DNA from 4 places in the Zhengella sedimenti genome. Region 3 is predicted to be linked to each of the others. Evidence: predicted binding sites of a transcription regulator. Region 3 holds the regulator's gene; each other region holds the start of a gene.
What was found. Region 3 encodes PhoB, which activates phosphate uptake and scavenging genes when phosphate is short. Its sites were predicted from a motif close to TGTCATNNANCTGTCAT; they were not measured.
Positions count from the first base shown of each region.

Region 1: a site for PhoB is predicted at 1,737-1,753, ahead of ugpB (sn-glycerol-3-phosphate ABC transporter substrate-binding protein UgpB). Genes of this name have one in related genera too.
Region 2: a site for PhoB is predicted at 1,700-1,716, ahead of ACLB6G_RS01395 (YdcH family protein). Genes of this name have one in related genera too.
Region 4: a site for PhoB is predicted at 1,501-1,517, ahead of phnF (phosphonate metabolism transcriptional regulator PhnF). Genes of this name have one in related genera too.

Region 1 covers NZ_JBKFFP010000001.1:410,022-413,207, reverse strand. The annotation lists gene gndA (NADP-dependent phosphogluconate dehydrogenase) at 1-750, shown strand, start outside; gene ACLB6G_RS02090 (LysR family transcriptional regulator) at 789-1,667, shown strand; gene ugpB (sn-glycerol-3-phosphate ABC transporter substrate-binding protein UgpB) at 1,821-3,134, shown strand.
Region 2 covers NZ_JBKFFP010000001.1:270,666-273,851, forward strand. The annotation lists gene ACLB6G_RS01385 (DUF1192 domain-containing protein) at 1-35, shown strand, start outside; gene ACLB6G_RS01390 (MFS transporter) at 130-1,380, shown strand; gene ACLB6G_RS01395 (YdcH family protein) at 1,451-1,627, opposite strand; gene ACLB6G_RS01400 (YdcH family protein) at 1,863-2,066, shown strand; gene purE (5-(carboxyamino)imidazole ribonucleotide mutase) at 2,110-2,604, shown strand; gene ACLB6G_RS01410 (5-(carboxyamino)imidazole ribonucleotide synthase) at 2,601-3,186, shown strand, end outside.
Region 3 covers NZ_JBKFFP010000001.1:962,387-965,572, forward strand. The annotation lists gene pstB (phosphate ABC transporter ATP-binding protein PstB) at 1-283, shown strand, start outside; gene phoU (phosphate signaling complex protein PhoU) at 310-1,011, shown strand; gene phoB (phosphate regulon transcriptional regulator PhoB) at 1,028-1,717, shown strand; gene ACLB6G_RS04760 (energy transducer TonB family protein) at 1,761-2,657, opposite strand; gene ACLB6G_RS04765 (ExbD/TolR family protein) at 2,654-3,058, opposite strand; gene ACLB6G_RS04770 (ExbD/TolR family protein) at 3,055-3,186, opposite strand, start outside.
Region 4 covers NZ_JBKFFP010000004.1:91,945-95,130, reverse strand. The annotation lists gene ACLB6G_RS12440 (phosphodiesterase) at 1-721, shown strand, start outside; gene phnF (phosphonate metabolism transcriptional regulator PhnF) at 727-1,467, opposite strand; gene phnG (phosphonate C-P lyase system protein PhnG) at 1,584-2,039, shown strand; gene phnH (phosphonate C-P lyase system protein PhnH) at 2,039-2,695, shown strand; gene ACLB6G_RS12420 (carbon-phosphorus lyase complex subunit PhnI) at 2,699-3,186, shown strand, end outside.

The DNA of each region.
Region 1 (3,186 bases), 550 kb from region 3:
GCCCGGTGGAATGAAGGACCGTTGCGATCCTATCTCGTCGAAATCACCGCCCATGTCGCCCGGGCGTCCGATCCGGAGTCCGGCGCGCCACTGCTCGACGTGATCGTCGACCAGGCCGGCCAGAAAGGCACCGGCCGCTGGACGGTGATCGAAGCCCAGCACCTGGGCACGCCGGTGCCGGTGATCGAGGGCGCCGTGGCCGCGCGCAACATGTCCGCCGCGGCCGCGCTTCGCCGGTCCGGCGAGGACCGGTTCGGCCGCGCCGCCCGTCCCTTCCCGGGCGAGGCCCGGACGGAAGAACTGGAAAGGGCGCTGATCGCCGGCAAGATCCTGTGCTATGCGCAGGGCTTCGCCATGCTCGACCGCGCCGCGGCCGATTACGGCTGGGCGCTGCCCATGGCCGACATTGCCCGCGTCTGGCGTGCCGGCTGCATCATCCGCTCCGCCATGCTGGACGACATGGCGACCGCGCTGGAGGAACGGCCGGAAAACCTCGTCTTCGCCCCGCGCTTCGCGGACCTTCTGACCGGCACGGCGGACAGCCTGCGTGCGGTCGTTGGCGCGGCGGTGTCCAACGGCCATCCGGTTCCGAGCCTGGGTGCCGGTCTTGCCTGGTTCGACCAGTTGCGCCAGGCGCGTTCGACGGCCAACCTGATCCAGGGCCAGCGGGACTATTTCGGCCGTCACGGTTTCCATGTCGAAGGCCGCGAGGGTGTGCGCCATGGCCCTTGGGCGGACGGGGAAGGCTGAGGCCGCCCCGATGGCATGAACGAGGGAACCCGGCGCCCATGATCGACAAGCTCGAACTGTTCATGCTCCTTGCCCGTGAACGTCATTTCGGCCGCGCCGCCGAGGCGGCCAACATTTCCCAGCCGACGCTCTCCTCCGCGATCAAGCAACTGGAGAGCCAGCTTGGCGTGCCGCTCGTCAAGCGCGGTGCGCGCTACCAGAGCCTGACGCCGGAAGGTGAGCGCGTGCTGGAATGGGCGCGCCGGATCGTCGCCGACTGCCGCGCCATGAGCGAGGAGATGCGCGCGGCCCGCACGGGCATTGCCGGCAAGATCCGGCTTGCGGTCATCCCCACCGCACTGGCGACCATGGCCGGCCTGACGACGGAATTCAGCCGCGCCCATCCGGCGGTCAGCTTCACCGTCCTGTCCCGCACCTCGGCCGAGATCCTGCACATGGTCAGCCATCTGGAGGCCGATATCGGAATCACCTACCTGGACAACGAGCCGCTGGGCGACGTGGTGTCGGTCCCGCTCTATGAAGAGCGTTATTGTTTCGTCACGGCTGATGCGCAGGCTTTCCCGGATCGAGACCGCATTGCCTGGGCCGAACTGGACGGGCAGCCGCTCTGCCTGCTGACGCCGGACATGCAGAACCGGCGCATCGTCAACCGCCATCTCGACATGGCCGGTGCCGAGATCCGTGCCGTGCTGGAGACCGATTCGATCATCGCCCTGGTTGCCCATGTCGCCGCCGGCCCGTGGTCGGGCATCCTGCCCGAAAGGATCGCCGCCATGTTCACCGGGGGCGGCGGCATCCGCGCCATCCCGCTGACCAGCCCTGAAGGCGCCCAGATCGTTGGCGCCGTCGCATCGCAACAGGAATTGCGCCCGCCCGCCATCGCCGCTTTCCTGCAACATCTGGCGCGCAGGCATTGATCCATCCATGCATCGCGGAGTAGCTTAGCCGGCGAGAAATTGCCGCCTGCTCTGTTTTTGAGCGATGGCTATCATATGCCTGTAGCATTTCTCGCGCATGGGAAGAGCGACCGCGCAAAGCGTGGCGAATGCACATCCAAAGGGAGACGCTTCATGAAACGAACTGTCCTTGGCGCCTTGTCCGCCGCTACCGTCCTGTTGTCGCCGGCCGCCGCGCTGGCCGAAACGGAAATCCAGTTCTGGCACGCCTTCACCGGCCGCCTCGGCGATCTCGTCGCCGCGCAGGTCGAGCAGTTCAATACCAGCCAGGACGCCTACAAGGTGGTCGCCTCCCACAAGGGCAATTATTCCGAAACCCTGAACGCCGGCATCGCGGCCTTCCGCGCAGGCGAGCAGCCGCACATCCTGATGGTGTTCGAGGTGGGTACCGCCACGATGATGGGCGCCAAGGGCGCCGTCAAGCCGGTCTACGAGGTCATGGAGGAAGCCGGCGCCACCTTCGATCCCGATGCCTATATCGGCTCGGTCAAGGGCTACTACACCACCTCCGATGGCAGGATGCTGTCGCTGCCCTTCAATTCCTCGACGCCGGTCCTCTGGGTCAACAGGGATGCGCTGAAGGCCGCGGGCGTGGATCCGGACGTCGACCTTTCGACCTGGGAAAAGGTCGGCGAGGTGCTCGACAAGGTCAAGGCATCGGGCTCCACCTGCCCCATGACCACCGCCTGGCAGAGCTGGATTCACCTGGAAAACCTGTCCGCCTATCATGATGTTCCCTTCGCCACGAAGGAAAACGGCTTTGCCGGTTTTGACACCGAACTGGCTTTCAACGGGCCCCTGCAGGTCAAGCACATCCAGACGATGGGCGACTGGGCGAAGGACGGCAAGTTCATCTATGCCGGCCGCCGCAACGAGGGTGGCGCGAATTTCCGCGCCGGCGAATGCGCGCTCTTCACCGAGAGTTCGGCCGGATATGCCGGCATCAAGTCGGAAGCCAAGTTCGATTTCGGCGTGCGCCCGCTTCCCTATTGGGAAGGCGTGGAAGGCGCGCCGCAGAACACCATCATCGGCGGCGCGTCGCTCTGGGTCATGACCGGTCATGAAGCCGATGAATACAAGGGCGTGGCGGAGTTCCTGAACTTCCTCTCCTCCACCGACGTCCAGGCCAAGTGGCACCAGGACACCGGCTACCTGCCGATCACGAAGGCAGCCGGCGACAAGACGCGTGCGGACGGCTTCTACGAGGCCAATCCGGGCACCGACATCGCCGTCATCCAGATGACCGCAAAGGAGCCGACCGCCAATTCCAAGGGTCTGCGCCTCGGTTCCTTCGACCAGATCCGCACCATCATCGACGAGGAACTGGAAGCGGTGTGGTCCGGCAACAAGTCGGCCGAGGAAGCGCTGAACACCGCCGTCGAGCGCGGCAACCAGCTTCTGCGCCGCTTCGAGCAGGCAAACCGCTAGGCGGCTTTCCGAAAGGCACCGGCGGCGGATCAACCGCCGCCGGTTCCGTCAT
Region 2 (3,186 bases), 690 kb from region 3:
GCAACGCCGCGGAATCGCTGTTCCGCAAGGGCTGAGCGGCGGGACGGCCGGCGCGATTCCGAAAAAAGCCCGGATCGGCATGCCGTTGGCCCGCAAGATTTCCCGCACGCCCTGATTCGCAAGGTTTTCATGTCCTCCCGCATCGCTCCCATCGCCGCACTCCTGCTCGGAACCGCCTTCCTGCTGGCCGGAAGCGGCTTGCACGGGCTGTTATTGCCGCTGCGCGGCCAGGCGGAGGGATTTTCAGCCTTCTCGCTCGGCCTGCTGGGAACCGGTTGGGCCGCGGGCTTCGTGGCCGGCTGCCTCTATGCGCCGCGCCTGGTGCGCAGCGTGGGCCATGTGCGCGCCTTCGCCGCCTTCGCCTCCAGTGGCGCCGTGCTGGCGCTGATGACAGGGATCGTCATCGATCCCGTTGTGTGGATCGGCCTGCGCATCTGTACCGGCTTCATCATGGCCGGAGCCTTCATGGTGATCGAGAGCTGGCTCAATGAAAAGGCCACGAACGAGTCGCGCGGGTCCATCTTCGGCCTCTACATGATGGTCACCTATGCCTCGATCATGGCCGGCCAGCTGGGCCTGGCCGCAGGTGACGTGACGCGGCAGACACCCTTCATGGCCGCAGGCGCGCTGTTCTGCCTGGCACTGATCCCGATCGCCATGTCGACCGTGGCAAGCCCGCGGCCGCCGACCGGCGTGTCGCTGGACCTGAAATCGCTCTACGGCACTTCGCCGGTCGCCTTCGCCGGATGTTTCCTCATCGGCGTGGCCAACGGCGCCTGGGGAACGCTCGGGGCCGTCTACGGGGCGCAGGCCGGCGTGGGGACGGCGGGAATCGCGCTGATGATGAGCGTGACGGTGATCGCGGGCGCGCTGATGCAATGGCCGGCGGGCCGCATTTCGGACCGCACCGACCGGCGCATCGTGCTGCTGACGATGGCGGGGATCGCCAGCGCCGTGGCGCTGGCCGGCTTCTTCCTGCAGTTGCGGGGTCCGGCCGCCGTCATCTCGCTGACCGGCATCTACGGGGCGATGGCCTACACGCTCTACTCGATCGCCGTGGCGCATGCCAACGACCATGCGGGCCCGGAGGATTTCGTGAAGGTGTCGGGCGGCCTGCTGCTGGTCTACGGCGCCGGCACCATGGCGGGGCCGATGCTCGGCGCATCGCTGATGGAGAGCCTGCGCCCGGAGGGCATCTTCCTCGCCACCGCCCTGGCACACGGCCTCATCGTGCCCTACACCGCCTGGCGCATGCGCCAGCGCGCCGCCGTGCCACAGGAAGAGAAGGACACGTTCCAGACGCTTCCCGTTGAGCGGGCCACGACGCCGGAAGCCTACAATCTCGACCCGCGCGGCGAGGAGGACCCGGCCGAGGCCTGAAACGAAAAACCCGCGCCCTCAAGGACGCGGGTTTCAGGACGTGCCGGACCGGATTGCCGGCGCCTGGCGATCAATGGCGGGTCTCGGTCTCCAGCTTCTTGATCTCATCCTTGATCTTCAGCTTGCGGCGCTTGAGCTCGACGAGTTCGAGATCATCGACGGAGGGATGAAGCGCCATCTCGTCAATTCTCCGTTCCAGCTCGCCGTGTTTGCGATGCAGTTCCGCAAGATGCGATTCAAGGGACATGGCCAGCTCTCCTTCCGCTGTGTTGAACAGGGTCGCCGGGCCCGCACCGCCGCGGGCGTGTTGCCCGGTGACATGACATTACGATGACACTTTGCCAGAGACGAAAGGCGCTGTCGAATGCGTTCTGGTAGAATTCCGTTGCGCGCGAAGATATGATATGGGCCAGCCCAGCAATCAGCCGGCCTCATGTTCCATGGGTGGCCGGAATCCAGATGGAATGACATAGATGACCGGCATGTCCGAACAGGAACAGGCGGATATCCGCCTCGAATTTGCACGACTCAAGCAGGACCATGCCGATTTCGACGCCGCCATACAGGCCATGATCGCCACCGGATGCGATCCCTTGCGTATCCAGCGGATGAAAAAGAAGAAGCTGGCCCTCAAGGACCGCCTCCAGGCGCTGGAGGATTCCATCATTCCCGACATCATCGCCTGACCGCCCGCTTCCGGCGATATCCAAGCAGGAAAGACCAGACGCCATGACCGATACCGCCGATGTCGCCATCATCATGGGCAGCCAGTCGGACTGGTCCACGATGAAGCACGCGGCGGATGTGCTGGACGAACTCGGCGTCGCCTACCAGGCGCGAATCGTCTCCGCCCACCGGACGCCCGAGCGGATGTTCGATTTCGCCCGCACGGCCCGGGACAAGGGGTTCAAGGTGATCATCGCCGGGGCTGGCGGGGCGGCCCACCTGCCGGGCATGGTCGCCGCGCTCACCCCGCTGCCGGTCTTCGGCGTGCCGGTGCAGTCGGCGGCACTGTCGGGACAGGATTCGCTTCTCTCCATCGTGCAGATGCCCGGCGGCATTCCGGTCGGCACGCTGGCCATCGGCAAGGCGGGCGCCACCAATGCCGGCCTGCTGGCAGCCGCCGTGCTGGCGCTTTCGGACAAGGCCCTGGCCGGACGGCTCGACACGTTGCGCGCAGCGCGCAGCGCCGCCGTCGGCGAGGAACCGGTGGACGAGGCATGAGCGCGCTCGCCCCCAATTCGACCATCGGCATCATTGGCGGCGGCCAACTCGGCCGAATGCTCGCGATGGCGGCAGCCCGTCTCGGTTACCGCACGCTGATCCTGGAGCCGCAGCCCGACTGCCCGGCCGCGCAGGTGGCCAACGGGCAGATCGTCGCTGCCTACGACGACGCCGAAGCGCTGGAGGAACTCGCGGCGGCCTCGGATGTCGTCACCTACGAATTCGAGAACGTGCCGGTGATGGCGGCGCGTTCGCTGATGCCCCGCGTTGCGGTCCACCCCGCTCCGGCGGCGCTGGAAGCGGCGCAGGACCGGCTGGCGGAAAAGACGTTCCTGAACGAGGCCGGCATTGCGACCGCGCCGTTCCGGGCGGTCGACAGCGACGACGACCTCGCCGCCGGGCTTGCCGCGTTCGGCGGCCATGGCGTGCTCAAGACGCGCCGTCTGGGCTATGACGGCAAGGGCCAGCGGATGTTCCGCGGCGCTTCACCGTCGGACGCCGCCGGCGTGTTCGAGGCAATGGGCGCGGTGCCGCTCATCCTGGAGGGCTTCGTCGCCTTCGAGCGCGAGATATCGGTGATCG
Region 3 (3,186 bases):
CGCGCGCGCCATCGCGGTCTCGCCGGAAGTCATCCTGATGGACGAACCCTGCTCGGCGCTCGACCCGATCGCCACCGCAAAGGTCGAGGAACTGATCGACGAGCTGAAGGAAAACTACACGATCGTCATCGTGACCCATTCCATGCAGCAGGCCGCGCGCGTCTCGCAACGCACGGCGATGTTCCACCTGGGAATCCTCGTCGAGGAAGGGGCGACGGACAAGATGTTCACCAGCCCCGACGACAAGCGCACCCAAGACTACATTACCGGCCGCTTCGGCTGAGCCTTACCAATCCGGGAGACTGCGCCATGGGCGAGCATACCGTCACCTCGTTCGACGAGGAACTGGACGCGATGGACACGATGATCCGCACGATGGGCGAGCGGGCCGCCGAGATGGTGGACATGGCCACGCGCGCGCTGCTGACCGGCGACGTGGCCCTGGCGCAGCGGGTGATCTCCGAAGACCGGTTGATGGACCAGATGCAGCGCGATCTCGACGACCGCGCCGTCATGCTCATCGGCAAGCGCCAGCCCATGGGGCAGGACCTGCGCTTCGCCGTTGGCGCCATGCGCATGGCCGGCGACCTGGAGCGCATCGGCGACCTGGCCAAGAGCACCTGCAAGCGCGTGGGCTCCATCGGCGAAATGGTGGTGATGCGCGAACCCAATTTCGGCATCGAGAAGATGGCCGGACTGGCCCGCGACCAGGTCAAGGCAATCGTCGAGGTCTATGTCGGGCGCCGCGCGGACGAAATCGAGGAGATCCGCAATCGCGACGAACAGATCGACATGGCCTATACGTCGGTGTTCCGCGAATTGCTGACCTACATGATGGAGGACCCGCGCAAGATCTCGTCCTGCACGCACCTGCTGTTTTGCGCCAAGAACATCGAGCGCATCGGCGATCATGTCACCAATATCGCCGAGAACGCCTACTACATGATCACCGGCGACCAGTTGCCGATGGCGCGGCCGAAGGTGGACAATGTCGCCGAAGGCATCGGCTGAAACCGGATACTGGCAGATGGCAACACCGCGCATTCTTGTTGTCGAGGACGAGGAACCGCTGGGCGTCCTGCTCCAGTACAATCTCGAGGCCGAGGGCTACGCGGTCGAGGTGGTCAACCGCGGCGACGAGGCGGAACTGCGCCTGCGCGAGAACGTGCCCGATCTTCTCGTGCTAGACTGGATGCTGCCCGGCGTCTCCGGCATCGAGTTGTGCCGGCGCCTGCGCCTGCGGCCCGAGACCGAACGCCTTCCCGTGATCATGCTCACCGCGCGCGGCGAGGAAAGCGACCGGGTTCGCGGGCTTTCCACAGGCGCCGACGACTATCTCGTCAAGCCGTTCTCGACGCCCGAATTCCTGGCGCGGGTGCGTGCGCTGATGCGACGGGCCAAGCCGGAAATGCTGTCCGGCACGCTGACGGTCGGCGATATCGTGCTGGACCGGGAAACCCACCGCGTCTTCCGGTCCCGCCGTGAGGTCAAGCTGGGCCCGACGGAGTTCCGTTTGCTGGAATACCTGATGCAGCATCCCGGCCGGGTGTTCTCGCGCGGGCAGCTTCTGGACAATGTCTGGGGCGAGACGATCTATATCGACGAGCGCACGGTGGACGTGCATATCGGCCGGCTGCGCAAGGCCGTCAATATCGGCAACATGCCCGATGTGATCCGCACGATCCGGGGCGCAGGCTACGCCATCCAAGAAAAGTGAGTGACAGGGGCGGGGCCATCGCGACTGCCCCTTCCTCCGGCCGTCACCTGAAGCTCAGCCTTATGCGCAAGGCCAGGCTTTGCCCCGGCACTTCGTCTGGCGGGCGCGGATAGGGGGCGGCGCCACGCGCGGCCTGGAGCGCCCTTTTGTCGAGCGACGGGTCGCCGGAACTGGAACTGACGCTGGCACCGAGAAGCGCACCAGAACGGGCGATGCGAAGGCTGAGGCCGACGGTGCCGCGCCCGCCCGCACCCCGCGGCTTGCGCCGGGCGACATGGCTGTTCACGCGCTGGCCATAGCTCGCCATGGCCTTGCGCAATTGCGCGCGTGACGGGGCTGCGCCCTGGCCCCGTGCCCCTTGCCGGGTGGTGGTGTCCCTGCCGGTTGCCTTGCCCGCGCCCGCCTTCCGCTCCTGCCGTCTTTCGATGGCGCCCTGTGCTTTCTTCTCCGGCCGTGCGGGTCTGGCCGCCTTCGGGGGCGGCGGCGCGGGGGCCGGCCTGATGTCCGGGCGCGGCGCCGGCAGAACGGCGACGGTCTCAGGCAGGTCGGCCCAGCTTTCGCTTTGCGGCGGTTCGGGAATTGCCGGGGCGATGGCGGGCATGCCGATGCGGGGCAGGGCGACGGCGATGTCGCTTGCCTCAAGCGCCACGAGAGGCGGTGCGTCCGGAAATACAGGCACGGGCAGCGCAATGGCGGAAGGCGTCATCGCGGCCGCATGCGAGATCTTTTCCGGGATGGCATCGGTCTGCGGCACGGTTTGCTCCGGCGCGGTATCGTCACCATCCTCGCCCGGCGCTTCGATGAGCGTGACGGTCACCGCCACATCGCCGGCCTCGCCGGCATCGCCACCGCCGGCGATCCCGTTGGCGACAACGGCGGCGAGGGCTGCATGGAGGCCGAGCGACAGCAGGATGGCCAGAGCGGTGCGCAGGGTCTTCATGGCCTGGCCTCCACGATCATCGTCAGGGTGGTCACGCCGCCGGCGCGCAGTCTTTCCGTCACCTGCACGACGGACGCGGCGCCGGCATTGCGGTCTGCCTTCAACCAGGCGCGCTCCCAGTCTTCGGCCACGAAGGCGGCGGCCAGTCCGTCGAGCGCGGCATCGCCCTCAAGGCCGTTCCAGGCCATGCGCCCGTCGGCGGCGACATAGAGCGTGCGTGCCGGTGCCGGTGTTCCGGAGGGGATGGCGGGCGCGGATGCCGGCTCAATCGGCAGCGGGTCGGTTGCGCGGATCACGCCGGACAGCATGACGAAGATCAGCAGCAGGAAGACGATGTTGATCAGCGGCAGGGTGGGGTCGGCCTGCGGCGCTGGCGGCAGGTCAAGGCGCAGGCGCTTCATCGGGCCGTCTCCCCGTCCGTGCCGGTCCCGGCGCGGGTGGCAACCTTCGTCCGACCCGCCCTTGCCGCGGCATCGAGCGCGGTGACCAGCGCCTGGTAGGGCGCGTCCGGGCCGGCGGAGACGATGAG
Region 4 (3,186 bases), on a different contig from region 3:
GGGTGACCTGACCCACCACGGCCGTCCGGAAAGCTATGAATTGCTCCGGTCCATGCTGGCCGGCAGCAGCCTGACGGGGGAGCGCGCACCGCGCCTCCTGATCGGAAACCATGACAATCGCGCCAACTTCCGCGCCGCCTTTCCCGATACACCGGCTGATGAAGCGGGATTCGTTCAATGGACGGACGAGACCCCCGAGGGCGATTTCATCTACATGGATACCGTTCTTCAGGGGGAGCATGCGGGCAGCTATTGCGAGACCCGCCGCCTCTGGCTGGAGGGACAACTGGTCAATGCCAGGAACAGGGGCGTCGGTGCCTATCTCTTCATGCACCACAATCCGACCAGGGTTCATGTCGCCAATGCCGACCTTATCGGCATCCGGGAGGAAGAGGACCTCAAGGCCTTGCTGCGCAGGCATCGCGATACGGTGCGCCACATGTTCTTCGGACACTGCCATTACACGCTGAGCGGAACGGCGGCCGGCATCCCGTTTTCGGCGCCGCGCTCGACCAACCATACCTGCTGGCCTGATTTTTCCGGCGATGCCCGGCGGATGGGCTATGGCGAGCTGCAGCCCAACTACAATGTCTGCTTCATTCGCGGCGAGGACGTGGTCGTCCATTCCATCGACTTCCTGGACGAGGAAAAGGTGAAATGGGAGGTCACCGGCGAGGATGGCTGGATCACCGATCCCGGCGGCATCGCGATCGCAGGCTGACGCGTTCAGCCGCCAACCTTCAATGAAACCCGGTCGGCGGCGAAACGGGCGAGCGAAAACTGGATCGGCTTGCCATCCGGGTCGATATTGATGGCGGTAGTCACGAACACGATGGCGCCCGGCGCAAGCACGAGGACATGCAGGTCTTCCGGGCTGGCATGGCTGGCATCGATCAGCGTTTCGCGACGGGTATAGTCGTCCACGCCGGCATCCCGCAGTGCCCGGGTAATTGACCCGTGCGCCATGATCGCCGCGCCGATACCGGCAAAACGGCGCGCGTCGAACCAGTGCGTCGCGCAGGTGATCGGTTCGCCATCGGCATCACCAACGGTTTCCACGCGTATGACACAGCTTCCCGACGGCAAAGCGAGCGCGCGTGCCGCGGCTGCCGGTGCCGTCTCCTCCCGGTGTCCGGCGATGCGCGTCCTGGCCTGCGGTGTCTGGCCGTCGAGCGCGGCAGAGAACCGCGTCCGAAGGCCGATCGGATAGGTGAAACGCTCCCGCCGGACAATGAAGGTTCCGCGGCCCTGTTCCGTCCGCACGATGCCCTCGGCGGCGAGCGCGGAAAGCGCCGCGCGAATCGTATGCCGGTTGACCGAGAACGCGGCCGCGAGTTCCGCTTCCGTGGGAAGCTTTCCATCCGCATGAAACCCGCTATCGGCGATCTCGGCACGCAACCGGTCTGAAATCTGTCGCCAGAGGGCGACGCCCTTCTGCCTCGGCATCCGGGCTGTGTCGGGCTGCATTGGTCCTCCTTTCCAGGCGCTGGCAGGCCTGCCTGTCACATCGCCGTCACGCGGCCACTCTATTTCAAGAGTATCTCATCTACTTGTCTAAACAAATAGACAAAGAGGCAGACAGCATGGCATTGACCGACCAGCAGAACGCGCGCAGGGCCCGTATGGGCATTCTCGCCCGCAGTTCCGCACGCCATCTCATGGACCTCTGGACAAAGCTCGGCGAAGAACCGGAGCACAGCATCCTGCGCGGGCCCGAAACCGGCGCCATCACCGTGCGCGGGCGAATGGGCGGTGGCGGCGCGCCGTTCAACCTCGGCGAAGCGACGGTCACCCGGGCGGCGGTCGGCCTCGCGGATGGAACCGTTGGCCATGCGATGGTGCTTGGCCGGGACCTGGAAAAGGCGCGCATTGCCGCACTGGTTGATGCGCTGTGCCAGGACGAACGCCAGCTGGAGCGGATCGAAAGCGGACTTCTCACGCCATTACGCGTCGCGGAGGCAAGCGTCGAACGGACCCGGCGTGAACAGACTGCCGCGACGAAAGTGGACTTCTTCACCATGGTGCGGGGCGAGGATTGATGAACGCTTCTATGCCCAACCAGGCTGGCGTCTATGCCGGCGGCTTTTCCGACGCGGCCCGGCAGTCGCAGGCCGTTTTCCGGTGCCTGCTGGATGCGATGGCGCATCCCGGCACGCTGCACGCGATCGATGCCGCGGTCTTCGCTCCCGCTCCGGTCAGTGCCGCTTCGGCCGCTGTGCTTTTGACGCTGGCGGATGCCGACGTCACCGTGTGGCTCGGCGACGACCTCCGCGGCAACGATGCGTTGAAGGCATGGATCGCGTTTCACTGCGGGTCACGCGCCGTATCCGGGGAACGGGAAGCCGATTTCGTGCTGTGTTGCGACCCTCTTGCCCTGCCGGAAATCAGGCGCTTCCGGGCGGGGACGCAGGACTATCCCGACCGCTCCGCGACGATCGTCCTGGACGCCGGCGTTCTCAGCGCTACCGCACGCGACGGCCTTGCCGGACTGCGGCTGGAAGGTCCCGGCATTGCCGCCACCGCCGAACTTCATGCCAGGACCCTTCCCAAGGGCTTTCTTGGCCAATGGCAGGCCAATGGCGCGCTTTTCCCGCGCGGCATCGACATGATCCTCACCGGCATCGATGCCGCGAGCGGCAAACCCGCGGTTGCCTGCCTGCCGCGTACTGTCCGCATTTCCGGGGCAGGAGGCTGAACCATGTATGTCGCTGTCAAGGGTGGCGAAAAGGCCATCGACAATGCCCACCGTCTTCTGGCCGACCGGCGCCGCGGCGACCGCTCGGTCCCCGCGCTGACGCTGGAGCAGATCAGCGAGCAACTGGCCCTTTCGGTCGACCGCGTGATGGGCGAAGGCTCGCTTTACGATCGCCGGCTTGCAGCACTGGCGATCAAGCAGTCGCGCGGTGACCTGATCGAGGCGATTTTCCTCATCCGCGCCTTCCGGACCACCCTTCCCCGTTTCGGCTACAGCTTGCCGGTCGACACGGGCACCATGCTTCTGGAACGGCGCATCTCGGCCTGTTTCAAGGATTTGCCCGGCGGACAATTGCTCGGTCCGACCTTCGACTACACACATCGCCTGCTTGACCCGGACCTTGCCGGCGACCGGCCTGTCGATGAAGGCGCCCGCACCGATGCCGACACCGGAGCAGCGCCCCGCGTGACCGACCTGTTGGCCAGGGACAG